DNA from 3 places in the Pseudoalteromonas sp. SWN166 genome. Region 3 is predicted to be linked to each of the others. Evidence: predicted binding sites of a transcription regulator. Region 3 holds the regulator's gene; each other region holds the start of a gene.

Region 1 (4,886 bases), on a different contig from region 3:
GCCATGCGCCTAGGTGCAATTGACTACATGGCAAAACCATTTGCACCTGAAGTGTTATTAAATATGGTGAGCCGTTATTTGCCTGAAAAAGCAAAAGAAACCGACGGCCCTATTGTTGCCGACCCAACCAGTATTCAATTATTAGAGCTTGCAAGTAAAGTAGCACGCTCTGATGCGAGTGTTATGGTACTTGGTCCAAGTGGTTCTGGTAAGGAAGTACTTGCTCGTTATATTCATGATAAGTCGAGCCGATGTAATGAGCCATTTGTGGCGATTAACTGTGCAGCCATACCTGAAAATATGCTCGAAGCCACGTTATTTGGTTATGAAAAAGGGGCTTTTACGGGCGCGATTCAAGCATGTCCGGGTAAGTTTGAGCAAGCACAAGGCGGCACCATTTTACTTGATGAAATTACTGAGATGGACTTAGGGCTACAAGCTAAGCTGTTACGCGTACTGCAAGAGCGTGAAGTAGAGCGTTTAGGGGGTCGTAAAACAATTCAGCTCGATGTACGTATTTTGGCAACCAGTAATCGTGATTTAAAAGAAGCGGTTGCTAAAAACCAGTTTAGAGAAGATTTATATTACAGGCTTAATGTTTTTCCACTAATGTGGCGACCATTGTGCCAACGCCCTGGCGATATTATTGTGTTGGCTAAGCATTTAATTGAGCGCCATATAATTAAAAGCAAAGAGCCCATGGCGTATTTAGATAAAGCTGCTGAGCAAAAGTTATTGGCTCACGCGTGGCCTGGTAATGTACGCGAGCTTGATAACGTTATACAGCGTGCACTTATACTGCGAAGTGGCGATACAATAAACGAGCATGCTATTTTTATCGAAAATTTAGCGCCTAGTAACTTTGTTATGGAGCCATCATTGGCACCGTCGCAAACAGTATCACCAATAGAATTAGCTCACGCAGATAAAGGTATTGAGAAAAGCACGTTAAGCTCTGCATATTACGATGAAAAATCACCTGTTGAGGTTGAACCTAAGCAAGGCTTACTAGCGGCAGATACCGGTAGTTATAAAGATGAGCTTAAAGACAAAGAGCATCGTATTATTTTAGAAACTCTTGCACGTTGCCAAGGTAAACGTAAAGACGTTGCCGAAACGTTGGGCATAAGCCCGCGAACTTTACGTTATAAACTAGCGCAAATGCGCGATTTAGGTATTTCACTCCCTGCATAACCTCCAACAAACCCTAAGTTTGCGCTGCGAACTTAGGGTTGTCAAAACTCTGACTCTCAAAATAACAAGTTAACTTACTGTATTTAAATGATTAATTATTTGGCATGCTTTGTGCTTTATTACTTGTAAGAGTTCACTGCGTGTCAGAGATAAATTATGAAAATTCAAAACAGTGCTGTATTTCAAGAAATGCAATCAATGGCTTTAGAAGCCGGCCGTAATAATCAAATTAATAAATTGCCGACTCAAGTTCAGCCTACTTCTACTTCCCAGTTTGGCGACATGTTAAGTGATGCGCTAAATACAGTGCACGGTTTGCAACAAGATGCGGGTCAAAAAGTAAAAGCGGTTGAAATGGGGGATCGAAGTGTATCGCTTGCTGAAGCGATGATTGCTTCTCAAAAATCGTCAGTTGCTTTTGAGGCTACAGTACAGGTTCGTAATAAACTTGTTGAAGCTTATAAAGAAATCATGAACATGCCTGTTTAATTAGGTAGTGGAGAATTATTGTGGCGCAATCTAACCAATCTACAGACCTAGCACTTGCTGGTGGCGGTATCGACCAAAGTGGTGGTGATGATCAACAAGAACAAAAATCAGGCTATTTAAGTGCTTTAAATGGCGTTGATGTATTGCGCCAAGTAACACTGGTTATAGCATTAGCTATTTGTTTAGCTATCGCGATTTTTATTATTATTTGGGCTCGTCAGCCAGATATGCGCCCATTGGGCAAAATGCAAACTGAAGAGCTGATTCAAACATTAGACTTTTTAGATGCGCAACAAATTGAATATCAACTAGATGGCAATGTTGTATCGGTTGACGAAAGTGAATACCAAAATATTAAATTGTTAATGACTCGCGAAGGGTTAGAGCAAGGTCCTGCGTCGGGTTCTGACATCATTATGCAAGATATGGGCTTTGGTGTAAGCCAACGCTTAGAGCGTGAACGCCTAAAACATGGCCGTGAACAACAATTAGCTCGCACCATTGAAGAGCTTAACAACATTACTCGCGCCAAAGTATTGTTAGCCATTCCTAAAGAAAACGTATTTGCCCGCAGAGAGAAAAAACCATCAGCGACTGTTGTATTAACACTTAAGCGTGGCCGCTCACTTGACCGTGAAGAAGTAGACTCTGTTGTTGATATGATTGCCTCGGCAGTACAGGGTTTAGAGCCTATGCGAGTTACGGTTACCGACCAAAACGGTCGACTATTAAATTCAGGTTCGCAGAGTTCATTAGCAGCACGTTCTCGTAAAGAATACGATTTAGAGCGTAAGCGCGAACAAGAGTACCTTGAAAAAATAGACAGTATTTTAATACCGGTTGTTGGGCTTGCAAACTACACGGCCCAAGTTGATTTGAGCATGGACTTTAGCTCAATTGAAGAAACTCAAAAACGCTATAATCCAGATCTACCAGCAGTAAGAAGTGAAACCACATTTGAAGAAAATAACATTGGTGGCCTAGCTGTTGGTATTCCTGGTGCGCTTACAAATCAGCCACCGCTAAATTCAAATATTCCTGAGGTTGCGGGGCAAGGTGGTGCAGGTAGTGCTACTTCTCCAACACGTAGCCACAAAGAAGCAACACGTAATTATGAACTCGATACAACCATTTCACATAAGCGCCAGCAAAGTGGTGTAATACGCAGAATAAGTGTATCGGTTGCTGTTGACTACGTCCCTAAAGTGGGAGAAAACGGCGAAACAACCATGACTCCACGTTCGGTAGAGGCATTGTCAAATATTCGTCGCTTACTACAAGGTGGTGTGGGTTTTGATATGCAACGTGGTGATGCACTTGAAGTCGTAACAGTGCCGTTTGTACGTGAAGAAACAAATTTAGCAATAGAAGTGCCACTGTGGGAACAAGACTGGTTTATGAAAATAGCCCGCCTTGTATTGGGAGCCTTAGTTATCATTGTATTGATAATGGCAGTAGTTAAACCAATGCTTAAACGCTTAATTTACCCAGACGATACACTAGAAGAATACGATGACGATGCATTAAGCTCGGGCGTAGATATTGGCGACAATACACTTGATATGCTAAATAAAGACTTTGATTCTGCTTCGGTTGGTTTCTCAAGTGATGGTACACTGCAATTACCGGATTTACATGGCGACGAAGATTTACTTAAAGCAATTCGTGCCCTTGTAGCTAACGAACCAGAACTATCATCACAAGTAGTGAAAGCGTGGTTAACAGAAGATGATTGATCAAGAACAAAAACAACTCCCACCAGCTTTTGATGTTGATAAGCTAGATGGAGTAGATAAAGCCGCTATATTACTTTTGAGTTTATCAGAAGAAGATGCCGCGCAAATCCTTAAACACTTAGAACCTAAACAGGTGCAAAAAGTGGGTATGGCGATGGCTGGATTACAGGATTTATCACAAGCTAAGATTAGCGCTGTACACAACTTGTTTATAGAACAAATTCAAAGCTTTAGTACTATTGGTTTTCAGTCGGAAGACTTTATTAAAAAAGCGCTTACCGCCGCTCTTGGTGAAGACAAGGCAGCCAGCCTTATTGACCAAATTGTGATGGGCTCAGGCGCTAAAGGTTTGGATTCATTAAAATGGATGGACTCAAAACAGGTAGCGAGCATTATTCGTAATGAGCACCCACAAATTCAAACCATTGTATTGTCGTATTTAGAGCCAGAGCAGTCGGCTGAGATTATTTCGCAATTCCCTGAAAAAGTGCGCTTAGATTTAACCATGCGTATTGCAAACCTTGAAGAAGTTCAGCCAGCTGCACTGCAAGAGCTAAACGAAATCATGGAAAAACAATTTGCCGGCCAAGCTGGCGCACAAGCTGCAAAAATGGGTGGTTTAAAAGCTGCCGCAGATATTTTAAACTACCTAGATACCAACGTAGAAGGGCAGTTAATGGACTCTATACGTGAGCACGACGAAGAGATGTCGCAGCAAATTCAAGACTTAATGTTTGTATTTGAAAACTTAATGGATGTTGAAGACCGTGGTATTCAAGCAATCCTACGAGAAGTACAACAAGACGTATTAATGAAAGCAATTAAGGGCACCGACGATGCCCTTAAAGATAAAATACTGGGCAATATGTCTAAGCGTGCAGCCGAAATGCTTGCTGATGATTTAGAAGCTATGGCACCTGTACGTATAAGCGAAGTAGAAGCGGCGCAAAAAGAGATTTTATCAACAGCGCGTCGTTTATCTGACTCAGGTGAAATTCAGCTGGGCGGCGGCGGTGGCGAGGAGTTCCTGTAAACCATGAGCAAACTCAAGGGACGCACACTTCGGGCTGATGAAGCAGATGAATTATTAAAAAACTGGGCTATTCCAGATGTAGCACCAGATGAGAGCAGTTTTGGTAATCGCTCTACAGCTTACGGCACACCGCTTAGTGAGCTTTATAAAAAAGAATTAGCCGAAGAAATGCCGGTTGATGAGCCGCAAGAACCAGAGCTTCCTGCACTTACCATGGTTGAGCTTGAACGCATTAGACAAGACGCATACGAAGAAGGCCTTAAGCAAGGTCATGAACAAGGCTACATAGACGGCTTTGAAAAAGGCGTTGGTGAAGGTAAAGAAGCTGGCTACAAAGAAGGATTAGAGCAAGGTAAAACACAAGGTCTTGATGATGTAAAACCATTAATTGAAGAGCAGCTAACGAGTTTAAAAGCTATTTTAGAAGGGTTAAC
Region 2 (4,886 bases), on a different contig from region 3:
TATTGTATAGCGGCACTGTTGATAGTGCATGGTGGTGGCTACCACTAGATTCTTTAGTTGAATACGATAAATACAATAAAGTACGGTTTTCAGCATCGTAAATACGGCGCACTTTTAGTGATTTAAATAATATACTTTTAGATGATTTAAATATCACTTCACCTGATTTACTACGGTCTATTTTTTGTAGCTGCTGCGCTGTAATAGGCCCCGTTTGACGACATGCAATAGACATATCAGAGGGATCTGAAAAGTCCAAATTAGCCTCTATATGACTAATATGACAAGTAACACCTTCGAGGATTGGATCTTGCTGCGAATTCACCACAACATCTTTAGTTGTAAATAACCCAAGGCTTACCGACGCAACGTCATCAGAGCAAGCACTTAACGTAACAACTGCACCTGCAAGTAACGCTAAACGTTTAAATTTTTGTGGTAATTTCATACTTATCCTTAATCAATATATAGGTAACTTAGTAGCTAAGTTACTAAGCGAAGGTTCACCTGTTTGTTTTTATACTAACATCAAAAATAAATACGACTAAATTAGTTTAAAGTAAACATTTTAATGTCGTGAGGGGTTAGCGAGTATCGACGTATTTGGTACAATAAGGCTCTCGTCGCAAGTAGTAACTCATAATAGGAAACGCTGTAATGCCGCATATTATTATTGAACACTCAGAAGATCTCCCTGTATTACCACAAGTTCTCGTAGAAAAAATCCACAACACCGCCTTCCAAAGTAACTTATTTGAATTAGAAACCATAAAAACGCGCGCTATTGCTTATCAGCAATATCAACTAGGCGCAGGAAAATCAGGGTTTATACATATTGCGGTACATATATTGGCTGGGCGCTCAATTGAGCAAAAGCAAATGCTAAGCGAACTATTACTTTCGTGCTTAAAAACGTATTGTCGCGATTCAGATAGCTTAAGCGTAAACATTTACGATATTGAGCATGAGATATACCGTAAAAATTAGTTAACTCTTGTAGTTTTGAGCAATAAAAGTAAACACTAATAACATAAAGCCCCGATTGGGGCTTTTTTTGTATTCTTAAATTAGATGCTGCTCACTGTCATTTGTAGCGCAGAGCATACATAGCATCTGATCTAACGCTGAAATTTAATAATGTATTTGCACTCTTTCTAATTTAAGAAAGCTTAGCTTAATCTATGGATTAACTTTATTTAGATTACGTTTATTATTAGGGGTAACTAAAAAATAATAAATAACACGAAATTAAATTCATGTAGCTTTGAATAATTTGAGTAGGTATTTACTTGGAAAGCTTGTAAAAGTGGTGGCCCCTCCCAGACTCGAACTGGGGACCTAACGATTATGAGTCGTGTGCTCTAACCAACTGAGCTAAGGGGCCAACTTTATATAACTGCTAGGCAGCTAATTTTTGAAGCGTTCAGTCACAGAGCGACTAAAGCGGGTTGCAGTATAAAAACTTTTTAGGTGCTTGTCACTACCAAACACCTTTATTTTAACAATCAGTAAGCTAACTGCTTAAATAGTAATCTTTTATGCGGATATAAACATAAAATGTAAGATATTTCCCATGATATTCACTGCATTAAATTATAAAAACCTTCCTCCCACATCAGTCTTTTATATTTAACGCTCTACTTTTTAAGTAAAGCTAACATATATGTGTAGGCATACAAGGCTGTAAAAAATATGCTTGGGGCTACTGTAAGTGCCAAATTAGGTGTCTGATTAATTACATTCACCAGAATTACTAAGCTCGATTGAACAGTAATCGGAATTACAGGCGCAAAAAGTACTCCAGCTATTTTTTTGTTGTTTAAATATGAGGCGCTGGAGTTAATTGCATTATTAAAGCTTTGTCGTATTGCTACGTTTTGTGGTGTTTTAGAATGAAACATACAAATAATCGGAGTTACAAATGCAAGCGCTACATAACTCGACTTATACTTGTTGACGACCTTTTCTAAAATAAAAGTAAAAAACAGCGTTACAAATCCACTATACAAGCCTTGCACTAATGCAGCTTGAAGCGTGACCGATTTTGCAATGTCTACCGCATTATTTGCCCAGTAGGCCCAACTAAAATAAAAAACGAATGACACAACACCTGACATTATAAGTCGAATATTCAATTAACTACCTCAATATGTGTAAAAACTTGGTTTAGAAGTGATGGTAATATTGTCACTAAATAATAGAGTAATTAATCGCGTATTGTAGATATATAAACAAACTAATGTTAAATATTTCCTAAATGGCATCAATACAGAATCAGAACACTGCTGTTAGTTAGAAAGCTTAATTGAAGTAAATAATAGCTGGGGGAATGTTGGGAGCGAGTTACAAGAAATAAATCACTTAGTTTGAGTAAATTAAAAAATGTTTACTTTAAAAACTAATATTGTGAGCCGATCGGTACTGAAGTATTTAGCTAAACCTCAGCAGTCGGCTTACACAATATATAATGTGTCATTATTTTTTCGCAATAATGTAGATTGCATGTATTAACCCTGGGAAATAACCTAGCAGTGTTAATAAAATATTTAACCAAAAATGCATACCTAAGCCAACTTGCAAAAATACACCCACTGGCGGTAATAAAACTGAAAATATTATACGGATAATATCCATGACCAAACTCCATTTAAATTAAGCATTAGAAAGGGGTAAAGCCCAGCTTTACTGGGCCTTAACTATAACTGTGTTATTCAGCAACAATAGTTAACTTATCAACTACGTCACGAACATCTTCAGCATTTTTAGCAATTTTAACTGCTAACTGCTTTTCAGCTTCAGACTCTACTGAGCCATTAAGAGTCACTACACCGTTATCGGTATCAACATCGATGTCTGTACCACCAACTTCCGAGTCAAACAGGAAGCGAGTTGTAATTACAGTGGTGATTTTAGCGTCCGTTAGGTCGTTATCATCATCGTCCATCATGTCTTTGCTTCTATCTTTTGTGTCCATGCTTTTAACAACGGTAAGGCTGTTTTCAACATCGGATACGCCATCTAGGCTAAGTACAAGTTCTTCTGCTAGCTCTTTATCAAGCTCGCTATTAACTTTACCTGTAAGTACTACCTTGCCATTTTTTACATCAGTGTTAATGTCAAAGTTGTTTAGATTAGTGTTCATAAGAAGAACTGTTTCTGCCTTACCATCAATCCAAGCATCTTTACTTTCGTTTTCCCAGCTGTTCGCTTGGGCACCCATAGCCGTAGTACCAAGAACTAAAGCTGCGATAATAGATTTGTTAAATGTTTTCATAATCTTTCTCCTTTTGATTAAAGACACTTTAACTTATGCGAGCTTTAGGCCAAGTTTACTTACTCTTAAAATTCAATTGCTTAGGTTGTTTTGCGATAAAGCTTTAACTATAGCTGTGTAACTATTTACAGGCTACTCGGTAAAACTTTCTCAAATAGTGAAAATAGCTAGATAATTGCTCTTTTGGTTAATCTATCGTTAATATAACAAAGAAAAAAACACCATTAAAAAATAACCAATTGATAATTAAAGTAATTATATTTGGTACGCGGTTTGCAATTAAACATTAAGATAAGTATCAATAGTAAATATAATAAGGAATATCTCATGTCTGTAAAAGTTGAAGACCGTCCAATAGAGCAAGTACGCGAACAGGTGATTGATCAATTAATTTATAATTACAGTCATGGGGTTATTTCAGTTGATGCATTTGAGAGACGTTTAGATGACGCGATGGATGCATCTAACAACGAAGCTCTTTTAGCCTTAGTAGAGGATTTAACACTTAATACAGACCAGCAATATAAAGCAGAAAAACAGTCGCAATTTTCTCCACACTATAGTGCACAACAAAACAGTGATGATGACTTTACACTACGCAGTATTTTAGGCTCTAACGAGCGAAGCGGCCAGTGGGTAGTACCAAAAAACATTTACCTCAGTAATTTTATGGGATCGGTGGTGCTCGATTTTACCGATGCCATTTTTGCGCATCAAAATGTAACTATTCACGTTAACTGTATTTTTGGTAGCGATGAAATATATGTACCAGAGCATGTAAACGTAGTCTCCAAAATGTTTTGTATATTAAGCAGCCTTGAAAATAAATCGGTATCACTTAACAAGCGCCAAGGCCCGACTATTCATATTGAAGGTAAAGCGGTAATGGGCTCTGTCGAAATAAAAATAAAACGGACTATTAAAGAAAAGTTTATGAGTTTTGCTAATGAGCTAAAAACACAATTAGGCGCTGGAAATAATCGTTCATAAAGCTTGCTTAAGCACCGCTCTTTGCGGTGCTTAACCTGTTATAAATCGTTATTTCGCTCGCTTGGTATATCACTTAAATACTCTACAAATTCCACCTCAAACCCAGCGGGATCAATAAAGTAGACATTCTTTCTGAAAGGATTCTCACTACCTTGCTTACTTATCCGAAAACCCGCTTTATTTAAGCGTATCACTACCTCATTTAAGTTATTAGTCACATAAGCAAAGTGTGCAAAACCAACTTGATGGCCCGATAAGTTTCTGTTTTCACCTTCACCATGGTCGCTTATCGCAATGTAATGCGTGTCATCTCCAAAGTGTACCCAGTGTCTTGGTTTTCCGTGCCAATCACCTCTACCCTCACTTCTGATTGACCAATGCGGAAATACAGCGCGATAAAATTTAAGCATACTATCTATATCACTCGCGACTAAGTTTACGTGCTCTAAATACATAATGTTGTCCTATCAATTAAGTAAACAGCACGATAAAACCTCAAGCTAGCTTTAGGTAAAGTGTTATTTAAAATTAATTCGATTTAATTAGGGCCTGTGACTTAATTATTATCTTGAAAAAATATATACACTTTTTAATCTTGTATAAAAAACAAACATAAGTATTT
Region 3 (4,886 bases):
CAACGTATGAGCAGCTTAACCGTACAGCATATTTATCAAGGCCAAGAAAATAAGCTCATTGCCTATCAAGAGCTAAAAGATAAACTCAACCTTAGCGATGAACAAATTGCTTATATAGGTGATGATGGTCCTGACATGCCCGTTATGGAATTAGTCGGCTTTGCTGTTGCAGTAAATGATGCTCATCCGCTTATAAAGCGTTTATCACACTATGTAACGCAAATGCCTGGCGGCTTTGGCGCAGTAAGAGAGCTTACCGACTTGCTCATGCTTGAAAATGGTAAAGCATTGACTACACAAGGCACTAGTTCATGAATGCAGCGCGCATAATATTAAGCGTTTTATTCATTAGCTGTATGGTTTGGCTTTGGTACCCTTATTTTACACAAACTAATGTTGCACCTCAGGCTGAGCCTGAAGTTATTGCCAAGCCTGATTACATAGCCATAGAACTCAAACAAACAGCCTATGACGAGCAAGGTAAAATTAGCCACAAAGTAACTGCGGCTAAAATGGAGCTATATCAACAATTAGGTTTTACGTTTTTTGAAAAACCTATTTTTACTTTATATAACGAAAAGCAAACGTGGCAAATAAATGCAGACGAAGCAACATTATACGAAGACAAACAATTAATTTTAGAAGGTAATGTGGTTGCCAAAAACTTAACCGATAACGCCATGATAGACAAAATCAATGCTGATAATATTCAGGTAGATATAAAGCTATTAACAATGCGTTCGGAGCAACCCGTTATCATCACCGGACCCAATTTAAAAATCACCGGTAAAGGCCTAGAAGCCGACTTAAAAACCGAAGTGATAAAACTAATTAACCATACGCGAACCATATACTATGACCAATAAAATATTAAAATCACTTATTATTCCTACACTTATAATAGCGTTTAATAGTAATGCTGCAGAACAAAACTCGCAACCTGCTGCAAATCAAATTTCAATAAGCGCCGATAAGCAAGAAGGCCAATTAAAAGCTAACGTGGGTATTTTTGAGAAAAACGTTGAGATTATTCACGGTAATCGCCGAATTACAGCAGACCGCCTCGAAGTACATAAGCGCGATGAACTTGGTGATAACCAGCAACTATTAATTGCCACGGGTAGCCCTGCTCGCTTTGAAGAGAAGCAATCAGATGGCACAACTATGAGCGCCAGTGCAGACGAAGTTCGTTACGATGTATCTAAACGTTTTTTAACGCTTGTTGGTAATGCACAAGTATCGCAAGCAGGACAAAAAATTAATGCTAAAAGTATTACCTACGATATAGAACAACAGTTAATCAGTGCCGAAAAAGATGAAAACTCAACTGACCGCGTTCACACGATTTTAGTGCCTATCGAAACTAAAAAAAGTAAAAAAGACGATAAAGGTCAACCATGAGTACATTAAAAGCAGAACTATTAGCAAAGAGCTATAAAGGCCGTGAAGTTGTCAAAAACGTCGGTCTTGAAGTAAAAGCTGGCAGTATTGTTGGCTTACTTGGCCCTAACGGCGCAGGTAAAACCACCACGTTTTATATGATTGTGGGACTTGTACCTAGCGACAAAGGTAAAATTTCTATCGATGATAACGATATTACTCTTTTACCTATGCATAGTCGTGCTAGATTAGGCATTGGCTACTTACCACAAGAGTCTTCAATTTTTAGAAAACTGACTGTTTATCAAAACTTAATGGCAATTTTAGAAACACGCAAAGAGTTAAATAAGCAAGCCCGAGAAGACACGCTCGATAAATTATTAGATGAATTTAGCATACAACACATTCGTGATAGCCAAGGTATGGCATTATCGGGTGGCGAACGTCGCCGCGTGGAAATAGCACGTGCGCTGGCAGCCGATCCTAAATTTATATTATTGGATGAACCATTTGCAGGTGTTGACCCGATTTCGGTATTAGATATAAAGAAAATAATAGAACATCTCAAAAATCGTGGGATTGGTGTATTGATTACCGATCATAACGTAAGAGAAACCCTTGATGTTTGTGAAAAAGCCTACATTGTTTCTCATGGGGAGCTGATTGCATCAGGTACTCCAGAACACGTATTAAATGATAAAACAGTACGCGATGTTTACTTAGGCGAGCAATTTAGGCTGTAACATTTACGCCATGTCTTTAAGCATCTGCTAGTATTAATTATAACAACATAAAAGGATTGTTAGAGATACATGAGGCAATCACTACAGCTGCGCATGGGCCAGCAACTTACAATGACTCCACAGCTGCAACAAGCTATTCGTTTGTTGCAACTCAGTACATTGGATCTCCAGCAAGAAATACAAGAAGCTCTCGACAGCAACCCGCTATTAGAGGTTGAAGAACCAGACTATTCCGAAGACGCTGCAGGTAAAAACGAGCAAAAAGCAGATACAGATGACATAACTGTTAGCGCATCTGCCGATGATGCTCCAAGCGAATACGAACAAGATAGTGGTGAAGCACTTGCAAAAGACACGCTAAGTGACGACATGGCTATGGATGTTAGTTGGGATGAGTACATGAGTGCCGCCCCTGCAGCATCATCAGGTCCAATGCCTGAAGACGAATCAATATACCAAGGCGCCTCTACTGAAACGCTTCATGAGTATTTAATGTGGCAATTACAACTAACGCCATTTAGCCCTACCGATGAAGCCATTGCTATTGCTATTGTAGAAGCCGTCGATGATTCAGGCATTTTAACACTAAGCTGCGAAGAAATTTTAGAAAGCTTTAATCAAGAAAACGAAGAAGATAACGAAGTTGAACTTGATGAAATTGAAGCAGTATTAAAGCGCATCCAACTGTTTGATCCTGTCGGTATTGCTGCACGTAGTTTACAAGAGTGTTTATGTATTCAACTTAACCAGTTTGATAAAGAAACACCTTACATTAATGAAACGAAAATGATTTTAACCGAGCATATTGATTTATTAGCAGCTCGTGACTATCGTACATTAATGAAGAAGACTAAGCTCAAAGAAGAAGAGCTTAAAGAAGTAATGACATTAATACATACTCTTAGCCCTAAGCCTGCAGATACTATTGTAAGAGAAGAGTCTGAGTATGTTATTCCTGATGTGTCAGTTAAAAAAATTAAAGGCCGCTGGGTTGTTGAGTTAAACCCAGATAGCATGCCTAAAATTCGTGTTAATAGCCAATACGCTGCAATGTCTCGCACTGTAAAATCCAGTGGTGACAGCCAGTTTATTCGCTCACATTTACAAGAAGCTAAATGGTTTATTAAAAGCTTAGAAAGTAGAAACGACACACTATTAAAAGTAACTAATTGCATTGTTAAGCAGCAACAAGGCTTTTTTGAACACGGCCCTGAAGCCATGAAACCAATGGTCTTAAATGATGTTGCTGAAATGGTAGAAATGCACGAATCAACAATTTCGCGCGTAACAACTCAAAAATATATGCACACACCCCGTGGTATATTTGAGCTTAAATACTTTTTCTCAAGCCATGTAAGCACCGAAAATGGAGGTGAATGCTCATCTACAGCAATACGTGCGCTTATCCGAAAATTAATCGCAGCAGAAAACTCAGCAAAACCATTGAGTGATAGCAAAATAGCGGATATATTGGCTGAGCAAGGAATTAAAGTAGCGAGACGTACAATCGCAAAATACCGCGAGTCTCTGGCTATTCCACCGTCAAATCAACGTAAAAGCTTGATTTAAGACGCTAAACAAAGAGGGTAATGCTTATGCAACTAAACTTAACTGGTCGTCACGTAGAATTAACCGATTCATTAAGAGACTATATTAATACTAAATTTGCGAAGCTAGAAAGACACTCTGATCATATTAATAATGTTCATGTCATTCTTGATGTAGAAAAACTAAATCAAAAAGCAGAAGCGACAATACACGTAAGTGGCGCCGAACTCTTTGCCTCTACAGAACATCAAGATATGTATGCCGCCATTGACTCGTTGATCGACAAGCTAGATCGCCAAGTAATTAAACACAAAGAGAAGCTTGCTCGACACTAATATGATGAAATTAAGCTCACTTATATGCCAGGACTGCAGCAAAGCTGCGGTCCTTTTTAATAGCAAAAAAAGGATTTTAGAGTTCATTAGCGAACTTGCTCACGCTAAACTTCCATACCTACCGCAACAAGACATTCTAACTGCTTTAATGAGTAGAGAGAAATTGGGTAGTACAGGTATAGGGCGTGGCATTGCGATTCCTCACGGAAGAATGAGCGGTGCAGAAGAGCCTTTGGCTTTAGTGCTCGTTAGCGAAACGCCAATAAATTTTGATGCTATAGATAACCGCCCTGTTGATATTTTCGTCGCACTCATCGTACCAGATGGAGATAACCAGCAGCACTTAAAGACTCTAGCTACCATTGCTGATAGACTCAATAACAAAGATTTTTGTAAGCAGTTACGTAGTGCAAAATCAGATGCTGAACTTTACCAAGTTATTGTTGATCAATCGTAGTTTTATTAAAGGGTGATAAATGGAGTTAATTATCATAAGTGGCCGTTCTGGTTCTGGGAAATCGGTTGCTTTACGCGTTGTAGAAGATTTAGGTTATTATTGCGTAGATAATATTCCAGTAAACCTACTGCCTTCATTAGTGCGCAGTGTATCTGATAGCTACGATAGAATTGCTGTCAGCATTGATGTTCGAAACATTCCTAAAGAGCAGGAAGAATTTAACGATATTCTTGAATACCTACCTGATTTTGCAAAACCTACATTATTTTATTTAGACAGCGACGATCAAACATTGATCAAACGCTTTTCTGAAACACGCAGATTACACCCATTATCAATAGATTCACTGCCTCTGGATTTAGCCATCAAAAAAGAAAAAGAATTACTTGATGTATTAATCACCCGCGCCGACTTTATGATAGA

What was found. Region 3 encodes sigma-54, which starts transcription at its own class of promoters, with help from an activator protein. Its sites were predicted from a motif close to GTTGGCACGNNNNTNGNNT; they were not measured.
Region 1: the regulator sigma-54 is predicted to act here: its motif matches at 1,293-1,311, upstream of fliE (flagellar hook-basal body complex protein FliE).
Region 2: the regulator sigma-54 is predicted to act here: its motif matches at 3,310-3,328, upstream of I6F49_RS01020 (BON domain-containing protein).

What each region holds. Positions count from the first base shown of each region.
Region 1 covers NZ_JADYXB010000007.1:80,842-85,727, forward strand. The annotation lists gene I6F49_RS06135 (sigma-54-dependent transcriptional regulator) at 1-1,194, shown strand, start outside; gene fliE (flagellar hook-basal body complex protein FliE) at 1,351-1,683, shown strand; gene fliF (flagellar basal-body MS-ring/collar protein FliF) at 1,704-3,419, shown strand; gene fliG (flagellar motor switch protein FliG) at 3,412-4,452, shown strand; gene fliH (flagellar assembly protein FliH) at 4,456-4,886, shown strand, end outside.
Region 2 covers NZ_JADYXB010000001.1:215,859-220,744, forward strand. The annotation lists gene I6F49_RS00995 (CreA family protein) at 1-448, opposite strand, end outside; gene I6F49_RS01000 (5-carboxymethyl-2-hydroxymuconate Delta-isomerase) at 658-987, shown strand; tRNA gene I6F49_RS01005 (tRNA-Ile) at 1,308-1,384, opposite strand; gene I6F49_RS01010 (hypothetical protein) at 1,638-2,135, opposite strand; gene I6F49_RS01015 (YqaE/Pmp3 family membrane protein) at 2,476-2,634, opposite strand; gene I6F49_RS01020 (BON domain-containing protein) at 2,708-3,274, opposite strand; gene I6F49_RS01025 (LiaF domain-containing protein) at 3,602-4,264, shown strand; gene I6F49_RS01030 (VOC family protein) at 4,303-4,719, opposite strand.
Region 3 covers NZ_JADYXB010000008.1:119,620-124,505, forward strand. The annotation lists gene kdsC (3-deoxy-manno-octulosonate-8-phosphatase KdsC) at 1-315, shown strand, start outside; gene lptC (LPS export ABC transporter periplasmic protein LptC) at 312-866, shown strand; gene lptA (lipopolysaccharide transport periplasmic protein LptA) at 856-1,401, shown strand; gene lptB (LPS export ABC transporter ATP-binding protein) at 1,398-2,123, shown strand; gene I6F49_RS07155 (RNA polymerase factor sigma-54) at 2,193-3,692, shown strand; gene hpf (ribosome hibernation promoting factor) at 3,719-4,006, shown strand; gene ptsN (PTS IIA-like nitrogen regulatory protein PtsN) at 4,011-4,463, shown strand; gene rapZ (RNase adapter RapZ) at 4,483-4,886, shown strand, end outside.